Regions from separate parts of the Streptomyces sp. NPDC002206 genome, predicted to be linked through region 1. Evidence: riboswitches for the same ligand, from Rfam matches in the RefSeq annotation. Region 1 holds a riboswitch; the other holds the start of a gene.
What was found. A riboswitch is a leader RNA that binds a small molecule or an ion and turns the genes downstream of it on or off. The one in region 1 is predicted to bind cyclic di-AMP.
Positions count from the first base shown of each region.

Region 1 (7,041 bases):
GGAGGTGATCACATCGACGCGTCCCGGGTGCATCGCGGGGATCGCGGCACGCTCGGCGTGGGTCGAGGTGACGAGCCGCCCGGTGATCTCCTGGACCTGCTCGAAGGAGATCCTGGAGTGGTGGATCGCCTCGGAGTCGTACTCCTGCAGTCCCAGCGCGATCGCGGCCACGGTGGTGACGGTGCCCGCGAGGCCGACGAGCGTGGCGGCCTCGGTGAGCGGGACGCTCTCCTCGGCGAGGTCCAGAGCGGCGTCGATGTCCGCGCGGATCGCGGTGATCTGACCCAGCGTGGGCGGGTCGGTGACGACACCGTCACGTACGAGGTGGCGCTCCGTCATCCGTACGCAGCCGATGTCCACGGACCGCGCGGCCAGAACCCGGTCGTCGCCGACGACGAACTCGGTGGAGCCGCCGCCGATGTCGACCACCAGATACGGCTTGGCGAGATGGTCCCGGCCCGCGAGCTCCTTGGTGGCGCCCTCGAAGGAGAACTCCGCCTCCTGGTCGCCGCTGATCACCTCGGGCTCGACGCCGAGGATGTCCAGCACGCCGCGGACGAACTCGTCCCTGTTCTCCGCGTCGCGGGAGGCGGAGGTGGCGACGAAGCGGAGCTTCTCCGCGCCGTGCCCCTTGATGACGTCCGCGTACCGGCGGCAGGCGGCGAAGGTCCGCTCCAGCGCGTCGGGGGCGAGCCTGCCGGTGCGGTCCACGCCCTGCCCGAGCCGGACGATCTCCATCCGCCGGTCGAGCTCGGTCAGCTCACCGGTGGCGGGGTCGGCATCGGCGACGAGCAGCCGGATGGAGTTGGTTCCGCAGTCGATGGCGGCAACGCGGGTCACCGGCCGTCCCCCTCACCGGGCTCGTCGGCCGGCCGGGAGGCGAAGTGGCCGCTGTCGTTCGCGTCGACCGTCCACCCGTCGCTCTCGCCCGGAGCCACGCACGGCGTCACGCACGGCCCCTTGCGCCACCACTCCGGCAGCATCGCAATCGCCTCGTCCCCCAGCGGATTCACGCCCGGCCCCGCCGCCAGCGAGTGCCCGACCAGCACATGCAGGCACTTCACCCGGTCCGGCATACCCCCCGCGCTGGGGAAGCCCTCCAGCACCTCGATCGCGTCACGCCGGGCGATGTAGTCCTCGTGCGCATTGCGGTACGCCGCCGCCAGCTCCGGGTCCGTGGCCAGACGCTCCGTCATCTCCTTCATGACGCCGTTCGCCTCCAGCGTTCCGATCGCGGACGCCGCGCGCGGGCACGTCAGGTAGTACGTCGTCGGGAACGGCGTACCGTCCTCCAGCCGGGGCTGCGTCTCGACCACGTCCGGGTTGCCGCACGGGCAGCGGTGCGCGATCGCGCGCAGCCCGCGCGGCGGGCGGCCGAGCTGCTGCTGGAACGCGGCGATGTCCGCCTCGGTGGGCGTGGTGGATTCGGTCTGGGGAGGGGGCGTTTCCATGCCTGCCTTGGTTCTACTCGGGATGCTTGGACTGCGGTTCCGCAGAGGATCAGGAGAAAGGAGAAGGGGTCAGTCGCGGTCGGCGGAGTCCACGCCGTCCCACAGGTTCGAGTGCCACGGCCGGTCGGTCTCCTCCGACCCTCCGCTGCGCTCCTTGGCCGCGTCCGGGTCGACCACGGTGTAACCGGTCTCCCCGGGAAGGACGTAGTGCAGGTGCTCCCGGGCCAGCCGCCGGATGTACGCGTCGTCCTGGAGGCGCGCCTTCTCGTCGCGCAGCTCCTCGGTGCGCGCCTCCGCCTCCTGCGCCAGCCGCTCCTGGTCGGCGATCTCGTCGCGCTGCGACACGTACTGCCGCATCGGGTACGCGAGCGCCACCACCAGGGAGCAGACGACAAGCGCGAGGAAAGCGGCCCGGCCGGTGAGCCGGGAGCGGCGGGCCTGGCGGCGGTTCTGGGACCGGTAGACGCGGGCGGCGGTCTGCTCTCCGAGCAGCCGCAGCCGGGTCGCGGTGGAGAACCGGTCCCGGTCCTTCGCGGCCATGTCTCCGCCTCCCCACTACGCACGTCCGTCCCCGCACACGGTACGGGACCGAGTGCGGGGACGGACGGAGGCCGGTGCCTTCGGCCCGTGACGGGCCTGCGATCAGCCCTTGAAGCGCGGGAACGCGGAGCGGCCCGCGTACACCGCCGCGTCGTCGAGGATCTCCTCGATACGCAGCAGCTGGTTGTACTTGGCGACACGGTCCGAGCGGGCCGGGGCGCCGGTCTTGATCTGACCGCAGTTCACCGCGACGGCGAGGTCGGCGATGGTGACGTCCTCGGTCTCGCCGGAGCGGTGGGACATCATGCACTTGAAGCCGTTGCGCTGGGCCAGCTCGACGGCGTCCAGGGTCTCGGTCAGCGAACCGATCTGGTTGACCTTGACGAGCAGGGCGTTGGCGGAGCCCTCCTCGATGCCACGGGCCAGGCGCTCCGGGTTGGTGACGAACAGGTCGTCGCCGACGATCTGCACCTTGGCGCCGAGCTTCTGGGTGATGACGTTCCAGCCGGCCCAGTCGTCCTCGTACAGCGGGTCCTCGATGGAGACCAGCGGGTACGCGGAGACGAGCTCCTCGTAGTACTCGGTCATCTCGGCGGCCGAGCGGGACTTGCCCTCGAACTCGTACTTGCCGTCCTTGTAGAACTCCGAGGCGGCGACGTCGAGCGCGAGCGCGATGTCCTTGCCCGGGGCGTAACCGGCCTCCTTGATGGCCTCGAGGATGAGGTCCAGGGCGGCGCGGTTCGACTCCAGGTTCGGCGCGAAGCCACCCTCGTCGCCGAGACCGGTCGACAGGCCCTTCGTCTTCAGGACCTTCTTCAGCGTGTGGTAGACCTCGGCGCCCCAGCGCAGGGCCTCGGAGAAGGACTCCGCGCCGATCGGGGCGATCATGAACTCCTGGATGTCCACGTTGGAGTCGGCGTGCGACCCACCGTTGAGGATGTTCATCATCGGGACGGGCAGCAGGTGCGCGTTCGGGCCACCGAGGTAGCGGAACAGCGGCAGGTCCGAGGCCTCGGAGGCGGCGTGCGCGACGGCCAGCGAGACGCCGAGGATGGCGTTGGCGCCGAGCGAGCCCTTGTTCTCGGTGGCGTCCAGGTCGAACATCGCCTGGTCGATCAGCCGCTGCTCGGTCGCGTCGTAGCCGACGAGCTCCGGGCCGATCTGCTCGATCACGGCGAGGACGGCCTTCTCGACGCCCTTGCCGTGGTAACGGTTGGGGTCACCGTCGCGAAGCTCAATGGCCTCGAACGCACCGGTGGAGGCGCCGGACGGAACAGCAGCACGGCCGGTGCTGCCGTCGTCGAGGCCAACCTCGACCTCGACCGTGGGGTTTCCGCGGGAGTCGAGGATTTCCCGGGCTACGACGACGTCGATGGACGGCACGAGGCATCTCCTTCTGGGATATGACGCTGGTTGTGCAGGGTCGCTTTGGCCTTGCGCCAAGAGCCTAACCGCCTTGGCCCACTGTGTTCGGCGACCGCCCGCCTCCTGGGACGAAAAAGGACCCAAGGGCACCCTTAGACGGGCAAATATCCAGAAACTTACTGAGCGGTAACCACAACAGTTGAACGGTGAGCGCAGAAACCCCGACCCCGCGCGTACGGGGGAATCCGCGCCGGGTCGGGGTGCTCAGGGGAGGAGAGAGCTTTTCTGCTGAGGTGCGTACTACTTCGTCAGGTGGAGCTGCTGACCCGGGAAGATCAGGTCGGCGTCCTTGACGATGTCCTTGTTCAGCTTGAACAGCTGGTGCCAGCCGCCCTTCACCTTGTGCGCCTCGGCGATCTTGCTGAGCGAGTCACCGGCCTTCACCTTGTACTCGCCGTCGCCCTTCGCGACCTTCTGGCCGGTCGGCGTGGTGACGGTCTTCGCGGCCTCGGGGGCGGTGCCGCGGTCCGAGCGGGAGGCGGTGGGGGCCTCGGTGTGCTCGGCCGGCTTCGGCGCGGCCGGCTTCGGCGCGGCCGGCTTCGCGGCGGCCGGCTTCGCGGCGGCGGAGCCGGTGTCGACGCCCGGGTCGACACCGTCGTTGGTCAGGTTGCCGGCACCGGCGCAGCCCCAGGCACCCGGACCCTGCATGTCGAGGAGCTTCTCGGCGACGGCGATCTGCTGGGCCTTGGTGGCCAGGTCGGCCCGCGGGGCGTACTGCGTGCCACCGGCGGCAGCCCAGCTGGACTGCGAGAACTGCAGGCCGCCGTAGTAGCCGTTGCCGGTGTTGATGGACCAGTTGCCACCGGACTCGCACTGGGCGACGGCATCCCACGTGGCGACGGAGGCGGCGGAGGCGCCCGTGGCACCCATCAGGGGAACGGCGATTGCGGCACCGGCGACACCGGCGAGCGTGGCCACACGGACGACCTTGGACGGGCGGCGGTTCTTGCCCTTGCTGTTCAGCAGCATGGTTCTCCTCACCGACGCCTACGAGGTGAGCTGTCGGGTTCGGGCCAAGTGAGTTGCCCGGTCGCACGTCCTAGCACGCGACTTCACCCCAAGCCGGTCCTGACGGTCCTTCGACCATCGGGCCCGGCGCTTACCTGGGTCCCCCGCTCCTGCCTACGGCGCTTTACGCGTCTGTTCCCTTCGACCGACGGCAGGATTCGGCGTGACGGTCGACGGGGCCCGCGGTGCGAGCGGTTCCGACCGTAAACGCACGCAACCCCCACATTCAAAGACGGGCATAACGGGCAATCATCCCCTTCTTGCGTCCGGCCGGTCATCGTTTTCGCAGGTGGGGGGCGATACGGGCAGAGCCGGCAGACAAGACACGCCGATTGACGCAAAGAGACCCATGTCTCACTTACGCATAAGCGGACATAGGCCTCTGAACTACCCTGATTTTTGGGGTGATTTAAGCTGTTGATCAGACCGGTCTCACTCCGCCTTCACGCCGAGCTCGAGGCTCTGGCCAGGAAGAATGAGATCCGGGTCGTCGCCGACAGCACTCTTGTTGGCCTCATAGAGCGCCGGCCATCCGCCATGAACCTTCTGTGCATCAGCAATTGCCCAGAGGTTGTCGCCCGGCCGAACGGTGTATGTGCCGTCGGCGGCCGAGCCGCGCGTGTCGCGTCCGCCACTGTTACCGCGGGAAGCATGGCGGCCCGAGTCGCGGTCACCGTCCGTTCCCGCGCCCTGGCTCACCTCGGGGGCCGGCGCGCCACGGTGCTTACCGCCCGTCTCGCTGCCGGAAGAATCGGAGGAGAGGGACGAGTCAGCCCAACCGGACGTATCCGACACATCGGATGACGACTCGCTCGACGCCTGACCCGACGCCTTGCCCGACGTCTTGCCGGATGACTTCGACGACTTGGCGGACGACGACTTCGATCCGCCCGAGGGGCTCGCCTCGTCCGACGATTCGTCGGACGGGTCCGCGCTCTGCGTCGGGTCGGCCGACAGCAGACTTCCCGGGTCGACACCCGGCAGCGTCCCGTCCACCGTGAGCCCGGAGATCACCGCACAGCTGGGCCACGCCCGTGGCCCCTGGTCGTCGAGGACCTTCTCGGCGACCGCTATCTGCTGCGAGCGGCTGGCGAGGTCGGCACGCGAGGCGTACGCCTCGCCGCCGTACGACTTCCAGGTGTCCTGCGAGAACTGGAGACCGCCGTAGAAGCCGTTGCCGAGGTCGGCACTCCACATGCCGCCGCTCTCGCACTCGGCGACCCGGTCCCAGGTCGTGGCGCCGGCCGCGTGCGCACCGGCCGCACCGAGCAGCGGGATGGCGATGGCCGAGCCGGTGACGCCTGCGGCGACGACGATGGCGGGTGCCTGACGAGGGCGACGGTGTCTGCCGTTCGCGGAGCCCATGCGGTTGCCTTCCGTGTGACTGACAAGTGACTGGTGAGTCGAACGGTGAAGGTAGCGGCAGTCGAACGCTTGTCACAAGTCGATGCAGCGCAGATCACGTGAAAGTCACAGAGTTGACGGAGTGTCACTTTCGCCGGAGCGATGTCCGGGATCGAACTCCACGGGAAGAGTGCGCAGTCCGCGCATGATGAGCCCTCCGCGCCACCGCAAATCGGTAGGTTCCACCGCAAGGCGCAGGTCCGGTAGGCGTCTCAGCAGCGTGGCCAGCGCGGCCTGTCCCTCCAGTCGGGCGAGCGGCGCCCCCAGGCAGTAATGGATGCCGTGACCGTAGCCGAGGTGCTGATTGTCACGCCGGGAGAGGTCGAGGGTGTCGGGGTGGGCGAACCGTTCCGGATCCCGGTCCGCGGCGGCGAGCACCACCAGTACGGGGTCGCCCGCCGCGATCCGCCGGCCGCCGAGCACCAGCGGTTCGGTGGCGAACCGCCAGGTCGCCAGCTCCACCGGACCGTCGTACCGCAGCAGTTCCTCGATTCCGGTCTCCAGCAGCCCCGTCTCCCCCGCGTCGAGCGAGCGCTGCAGCCGGTCCCGCTGCTCGGGGTTGCGCAGCAGGGCGTACACCCCGTTGCCGATCAGGTTGACCGTCGTCTCGAAGCCGGCGAAGAGGAGGATGAAGGCCATGGCGGCGGCCTCGTTCTCGGTGAGGTGCTCGCCGTGGTCGCTGGCCCGGATCAGCCCCGAGATCAGATCGTCCCCGGGGTTCTCCCGCTTCCGGTGGATGAGTTCGGCGAGATAGCCGCGCATCTTCTTCACCGACCGCGCCACCCCGCCGCGCGGCCCGCCACCGTGGCGGATCATCATGCCCGCCCAGTCCCGGAAGTCGTCCTGGTCCTCGCGCGGAACGCCGAGCAGATCGCAGATCGCGTAGATGGGGAGCGGGAACGCGAAGTCGTGGATGAGGTCCGCGCTTCCCTCCTCGATGAAGTTGTCGATGAGGCGGTCCGTCAGCTCCTGCACGCGCGGCGCGAACTCCGCGACCCGGCGCGGTGTGAACGCCTTCGAGACGAGGCGGCGCAGCCGGGTGTGGTCGGGCGGGTCGATGTTCAGCAGATGCGTCATCAGCTCCGCCTTGCGCTCGCCCGGGATGCCGGTCTTCCCCTTGGCGTGCGCCGGCTCGTCGTGGTGCGCCGGGTTCTTGGAGAGCCGGGTGTCGGCGAGGGCCTGCCGGGCGTCCACGTACCGCGTCACCAGCCAT
Region 1 is NZ_JBSFCW010000013.1:73,338-80,378, reverse strand. It holds gene ACWCP8_RS23680 (Ppx/GppA phosphatase family protein) at 1-840, opposite strand, end outside; gene ACWCP8_RS23675 (DUF501 domain-containing protein) at 837-1,451, opposite strand; gene ACWCP8_RS23670 (FtsB family cell division protein) at 1,521-1,991, opposite strand; gene eno (phosphopyruvate hydratase) at 2,094-3,374, opposite strand; gene ACWCP8_RS23660 (transglycosylase family protein) at 3,657-4,385, opposite strand; cyclic di-AMP (ydaO/yuaA leader) riboswitch at 4,386-4,556, opposite strand; gene ACWCP8_RS23655 (transglycosylase family protein) at 4,857-5,789, opposite strand; gene ACWCP8_RS23650 (cytochrome P450 family protein) at 5,895-7,041, opposite strand, start outside.

Region 2 (7,041 bases), on a different contig from region 1:
GCCGCTGCTGATGGCGGCGTTCCGCTGGCTGGACCGGGTCGAGCCGTGGTCCTGGCGGAATCTGCTGTTCGCCTTCGCCTGGGGCGCCTGCGCCGCCGCACTGATCGCGATCATCGCGAATTCGTTCGCGACCCGCTGGATCGCGACGGCCACCGCCGACCCGGCGAGCGCGGACACCCTCGGCGCCACGGTGATAGCACCGGTGGTCGAGGAGAGCGCGAAGGCCACGGCCGTCCTGCTGATCTTCCTCTTCCGCGGGCGCCACTTCAGCGGCATCCTCGACGGCGTCGTCATCGCGGGCTTCACCGCGACGGGCTTCGCCTTCACCGAGAACATCCTCTATCTGGGCAATGCCTTCGGCGAGGACCAGCAGATCGGCACCTCGGGCTTCGCGTCGGTGACGGCCGCGACGTTCTTCGTACGGGTCGTGATGACGCCGTTCGCGCACCCCCTCTTCACCGTGCTGACCGGCCTGGGTTTCGGATTCGCGGCGCTCTGCGCACGTCGTCACCGCATCCGCCGGATCCTGCTGCCGCTGCTCGGGCTGATCCTCGCGATGGGCATGCACGCCCTGTGGAACGGCTCGGGGTCGTTCGTTCCGTACGGCTTCTATGTCGTGTACGGGGTGTTCATGGTCCCGGTCTTCGGGCTGATCACCTGGCTGGTGATCTGGTCGCGGCAGCAGGAGCTGCGCACGCTGGCCACCGAGCTGCCCGCCTATGCGGCAGCCGGCTGGCTCACCCCGGCGGAGCCGCTCGCGCTCTCCTCGATGCGGGCCCGCGGCATGGCCCGGGACATGGCACGCCACCGGCACGCGAGTGCCTACGGAAGCGCGAGTGCGTACAGCACCTCGTACGGAGTGCCGTACACAAGTCCCGGCTACGGCTACCCCGCGCCCGGCCCGCCACCAGCCCACTCGCCGGCGTACGGCAGCAGCCGGGTCGTGGCGCAGGTCCGCAGTCATGCCAAGGCGCGCGGCAGAGCGGCCGCCCGTGCGGTCGCCGAGTACGAGTCGTTCGCGACGTCGCTGGCGTTCCTGCGCCGCCGGGCCCGCCGCGGGGCCGCGGACCCGGACTTCGTGGCGCGCGAGCTGGAGCTGCTGCACCACCTCTGGCAGCGCAGGGAGGTGGCGGCACCCGCGCTGACGTACGCGGCGCAGGCGACGGGCCGCCTGCACCCCCGGTACATATCTGCGGGGCCGGCCCCGCAGATGCAGTACGGCGGCTACAGCCCGAACCCGTATCTGCCACCCCATGCCCAGCAGCCGTATGTCCGGTCGCCGTACGGCAGCGGCCCGCCTCCGCGCTCCTGGTGAGGGCTCAGGCGGATGCCTCGGTGAGCTCCGCGAGTTCCTGCTCGGTCAGCTGAAGGTCGGCCATGGCCACCAGGGCGGGCACCTGCTCGACCGTACGGGCGGAGGCGATCGGTGCGGCGACGGTCGGACGGGCGGCGAGCCAGGCCAGGGCGACGGTCGCGATCTCGGCGCTGCGCTCCTTGGCGACCTTGTCGAGTGCGGCCAGGACCTGCTGTCCGCGCTCCGACGCCAGGTACTGGCCGGCCTTCTCGGCCCGCGCGCTCTCCACCGACGCACCCGGACGGTACTTACCGGTGAGGAAGCCCGAGGCCAGGGCGAAGTACGGGACGGCGGCGAGACCGGCGCGTGCGGCCGTCTCCTGGAGCTCACCCTCGTAGGTGTCGCGGGATACGAGGTTGTAGTGCGGCTGCAGGGCGACGTAACGGGCGAGCCCCTCGCGTTCGGAGAAGTCCAGGGACGCCCGGAGCCGCTCCGGGCTGATGTTGGAGGCGGCGACCTCGCGCACCTTGCCCTCCTTCACCAGCTGGTCGAGGGCGGTGATGATCTCCTCGACAGGAACGGTCTCGTCGTCGAAGTGCGTGTAGTAGAGGTCGATGTGGTCGGTGCCCAGCCGGTGCAGCGACTCCTCGGCCGCGGCCTTGATGGTGGCGGCGGAGAGCCCCTTGTACGCGGGGTGGGCGCCGACCTTGGTCGCGACGACGATGTCGGAACGGTTGGCGCGTGCGGCGAGCCACTTGCCGATGACCGTCTCCGACTCACCGCCCTCGTTGCCGGGGATCCACGCGGAGTACGCGTCGGCGGTGTCCAGGAAGTTGCCGCCCGCCGCGACGTACGCGTCGAGCACGGCGAACGACTGCTCCTCGTCGGCGGTCCAGCCGAAGACGTTGCCACCGAGCGCGAGCGGGAAGACCTGGAGGTCGGAAGTGCCGAGCTTACGAAGAGATGTCATAAATGGATCAACGGACTCCGCCGCGGCCGCTATTCCGTACCGGGGGGCCGCACGGGCATCCGCATCCGCATCCGCACCGGCGTCGCAAGGACCGGGGTGGAGCAGACCGGCAGCCCTGACGTCGGGGGGTGAGCGTCAGGACTGCCGGGTTTGAGAGGCCGGAGAACCGGCGCGGGCTCAGACGGTGAGGCCCTTGTCGCGCAGCCAGGTCATCGGGTCGATACCCGTGCCGTCCGGGGTGTGGACCTCCAGGTGGAGGTGGGGTCCGGTCACGTTGCCGGTGGCTCCGACGCGGCCGATGGTGTCACCGGTGGTGACCTTCTGGCCGACGCTGACGTCGATCGACGACTGGTGGCAGAACCACAGCTCCGTACCGTCCTCGAGCTCCAGGACCGTGCGGTAGCCGTACGAACCGGACCAGCCCGCCGACTTGACGGTGGCGCTGTGGATGGCCTTGATCGGGGTGCCGGTCGGCGCCGCGAAGTCGAGTCCGGTGTGGTAGCCGGAGGACCACATCGAACCGGCTTCACCGAAGGTCGAGGTGATCGTGTACGACGAGGTGGGGATGGCGTAGGAGGCGGCGAGCTTGGCCAGCCGGGCGGCCTCGGCCTTCGCCTTCGCCTCTTCCTCCGCCTTCTTCTTCTCGGCGGCGGCCTTGGCCTCGGCGACGTCCTGCTTCGCCTTGGCCTCGGCGGCAGCCTTCTCCGCGGCGGCCTTCTCCTCAGCGGCCTTGGCCTCCGCCTCGGCGGCGTTCTGCTGCTGCTCGGCCTGCTGGAGGATGCGGGCGCGCAGCGCCTCGCCGGCGTCGGTGGTGCCCTGCTCGGCCTCGGCGACGGTGATGCCGGCGCTGGTGAGCGGGGCGGCGGCAGCCGCGGACTTCGCCTGGTCGGTGGCGGACTCGTCGGAGAACAGGGCCCCCACGCCGGGAAGGGACTTGGCGTCGGGGAGGTTGTCCGCGAGGGAATCGGGAAGGGAGATGGAGACCGGCGGCTTGCTCTGCGCGGTGGCCATGCCACCCGCGCCCACGGCCGCGATGACGCCGACTCCGAGCACCGTGGAGCTGCGGGCCAGCCCGTTGCGCTGCTTGACGACGCGGTGCTTGCCGCGTACGGGGCGGACGGACTCCTCCGTGGGGTTCCATTCCTCCCACGCCCGGTCGGTCTCACCGAAACCGTCGGTCGCGAACTCAGTGGTGAACTCGGCGCCGAAATCGGTTCGCTGCTCGGTTCCGTACTCGGTCGTGAAGTCGGAGCCGAACCGGGAGGGGGCTTCGGGGGCAGGCTTGTTGGACGCCACGGGGGCGCACTCCTTTCCTTCCTTCTCGCCTACCGGGTTAGCTGACGGGTTCGGAGCAGGAAGGTCTCCTACGGATCCCTCTGCCTCTCACGAGACACAGGTGTCCGATTCACCCCATGTAGGTGGTTCCCCGGTTTCCTTGCGGAATTCGGCGCTCGCGCACGGTGCCGCCACTGACGACGGCTGGGACAACCGCGCTGCGTTATCGAACGTTAATAGACGGACGGGTCCGATTCCAAGCCGTTCCCACTGATCGTTAACGGTCTTGGCCTGGACTTTACGGGACACAATCGGGCGGAAACGGGCGAGTTGATCGCCACTCAACCACCACACGTTTTCTGACGTTGTATCAAATGTTATGCGGAGTGAGGCCTTTCGATTACGCACGGTGGCATCACTCTGCAAAACCCCTTCACCGACTCAGCTCTTCCTCGCTCGCGTCCCGGCCCACGATCTTCACAGTCCTGCGCCGCTTCGGCTGCCCCCGCGCGGGACGTGCGACCGCGAGCAGCGCCATGTCGTCGGTGGACCTGCCGCCGGTGTGCAGCCGTACGTCGTCGGCCAGCGCGGACAGCAGCTCCTCGGGCCCGGGAAAGATCCGCCCGCGCAGCCGGGCCGCCGGATCGTAGAAGTCCCCTTGGGCGTCCCGCGCCTCGGAGAGTCCGTCCGTGTACGCAAGCAGCGTCATCCCGGCGGCCAGCTCCCATACGTCGGCCCGGTCCGTCCACGCCCCCAGGTCCATGCCGAGCGGCAGCGCGGGCACCGTCGGGAACAACGCCTCCAGTGAGCCGTCGGGGTGGAGCAGCAGCGGCTCGGGATGACCGCGGTTGACGATCCGCACCTCGGCCGCACCGGGCGGGATCTCGGCGAGCACGGCGGTGACGAACCCCTCGACCGGATCGATCCCTCCCTGCCGCGCCCCCTCCCGCGCCAGCGCCCGCTCCAGCCTCCGCGCCACGCCCTCCAGCGAATCCTCCTGCTCGGCGGCCTCCCGGAACGCGCCGATGACCACCGCCACCGTCCCGACTGCTTCGAGGCCCTTGCCCCGCACGTCCCCGACCACGAGCCGTACCCCGTACGAGCTCTCCGCCACGGCGAACAGGTCACCACCGACGAATTCGTCCGCCTGGGCCGCCTCGTACCGCGCGGCGACATGGAGCCCCCCGATCCGCTCGGACGGCGTCGGCAGCACGGCCCGCATCGCGGTCTCCGCGATGACCCGCGCCGAAGCCAGCTGCTCGTTGCTGCGTCGTACGACCCGGTTGATGACGACGGCGAGGGCCGCGACCGTGATCACGGTGGCGAGCTCGATGAACGGCACGACGTGCAGCGGACTGCCGCTGGACAACCGCAGCGAGAGGATCGAGAAAACCGCGGCGACGCCGGTGAGGACGGTGCCGACCGGCGAGAAGAACGGTGCGGCGATCAACGGAGCGGCCACGAACATCGGCACGGCGGTGAAGGGCGGTGGGCTGAGGTAGTCGAACACCAGCCCACCGATGATCATCAGAGTCGGCAGCGCACGGACGAACCACCAGGCCCAGCCGCGCACCATGGCCCGCCCCCTGACCCGCCCCACGCGCAGCTCCTTCGCCATCCCCACCTGTGGTCTCCTGCCCGGCGCGCCCTGTGCTGCTCTGGGCGGTGCGCCCTGTGCTGTCCTGGGCGGTGCGCCCTGTGGTCTCATACCCCGTACCCGCCCGGCTGTCCCTGCCCGGTACCCGCACGGCTGTCCTGACCTGCACGCGCACGGCTGCGGACTGCGCCCCGCTTCCCAGGCTTGCCGGAGCGGCGTCGCGCGGCGACTCCTCATCGGCCAAAGGGGGGACGGAAAACATGAATCAGGCCCGGCACGCTTATGCATGCCGGGCCTGACTCTTCAGTAGCGGGGACAGGATTTGAACCTGCGACCTCTGGGTTATGAGCCCAGCGAGCTACCGAGCTGCTCCACCCCGCGTCGGTAAACACAACTCTACGCCATCAGGAACGGACTGCTGACCACCGACGAATTGGCTGCCCGATCCAAAAAGGGCCCCGCCGCCTTTCCCGCGCCTTCCCCCCTGCCATGCGCAGGTCAGTTCGAGTCGGTGATGCGCGGCGCCCGCTTCGCGTCGACCGCCGGTTTTCCCGCGCTCGCGCTGCGCTGGAGCGAGTGGAGGATGGCCAGCCCCTGGCCCACCACCCCGGCCGCCATCTCGTTGACCCCGTTGGTGCCGTTGAGCACGGTGAGGTTGGCCCCCTTCATCCCGCGGGCGGCCGCGTCGGCCAGCGTCGGCAGGTTCTCCACGATGCGATTGGCCGCGATCAGTTCCTGGTTGCCGTCCCGGAGCGAGGCGGCGCGGGCGGTGTTGGCGTCGGCCTGCGCCTGGGCCAGGGTCCGTTCGGCGTACGCGTTGCCGTCGGCCTGGAACTTCGCCCGGTCCCGGGCTGCCTCGGCGAGCGTGCGCTGCCGGTACGCCTCGGCGTCCGCCGGACGCCTGACCTCCGCCTCCAGCCGCTGTGCGGCCAGCGCGGCCTGCCGCTCGGCCAGAGCCGTCTGCTCCTCGATGACCTCCTGCGACGCCCTGGCCTGGGCCAGCGGTCCGGCCTGGGCGGCGCGGGCGTTGTACTGCTCGGTCTCGGCGAGGAAGCCGGCCCGCTTGATCGCGGTGTCCCGTTCGTACTCGGCCTTGAGCGCCGCGGCCTGCTGCTCGCGCTCGGCCGCTTCCTGGTCGGCCCTGGCCTGGGCGATCCGGGCCTGGCTGGCGACGGCGGCCGCGTGCGGGGCGGCGAGGTTGTTGATGTAGCCGGTGGCGTCGTCGATCTCCTGGATCTGGAGGGCGTCCACGACGATGCCGAGTTTCTCCATCTCGCCGTGGCTGCCTGCGATGACCTCCTGGGAGACCCGGTTCCGTTCCCGGATGATCTGTTCGACGGTCAGCCCGCCGATGATGGAACGCAGGTGACCGGCGAAGATCCGGCCGGCGAGCTCCTCCATCTGTTCCTGCTCGGACAGGAAGCGGCGTGCGGCGTTGGCGATGGAGACGGCGTCGTCACCGACCTTGAAGACGGCGACTGCGCGGACGTTGAGACGGATGCCCTGCTGGGTGACGCAGTCCTCGGTGATCTCCGCCTCACGCAGCGCCAGGGAGAGCATGCGCGCCTTCTGCTTCACGGGTACGACGAAACTGCCGTGGCCGGTGACGATCCGGAACTGGGTGTCCTGCGTCTGCCGCTTCGATCCGGAGATGAGCATCGCCTCGTTGGGCGCGGGAACGTGCCAGAACAACATGAGCGAACTCCTGCCGTAGGTCATTTCATCTCGGTGTCGGCTCTCGGCGTCGGTCCCTGGCGTCGGTCCCTGCGTCGGGTCTCGGCTCCGATTCCTGCGTTCAGGCCGGCAGCCGTTCGACCAACACGCTGCGCGCCGAGACCGAGTCGACGACAACCACGCGTTCGTCCCTGTCGATCGACGTCGTCGACCATGCGGTGTAGGCCTCCG
Region 2 is NZ_JBSFCW010000005.1:16,934-23,974, forward strand. It holds gene ACWCP8_RS12240 (PrsW family intramembrane metalloprotease) at 1-1,315, shown strand, start outside; gene ACWCP8_RS12245 (aldo/keto reductase) at 1,320-2,264, opposite strand; gene ACWCP8_RS12250 (M23 family metallopeptidase) at 2,442-3,560, opposite strand; cyclic di-AMP (ydaO/yuaA leader) riboswitch at 3,572-3,724, opposite strand; gene ACWCP8_RS12255 (PP2C family protein-serine/threonine phosphatase) at 3,973-5,115, opposite strand; tRNA gene ACWCP8_RS12260 (tRNA-Met) at 5,444-5,517, opposite strand; gene ACWCP8_RS12265 (SPFH domain-containing protein) at 5,635-6,831, opposite strand; gene ACWCP8_RS12270 (hypothetical protein) at 6,932-7,041, opposite strand, start outside.
Region 2: linked by a shared signal. The riboswitch ahead of ACWCP8_RS12250 (M23 family metallopeptidase) and the one ahead of ACWCP8_RS23660 (transglycosylase family protein) in region 1 are both predicted to bind cyclic di-AMP.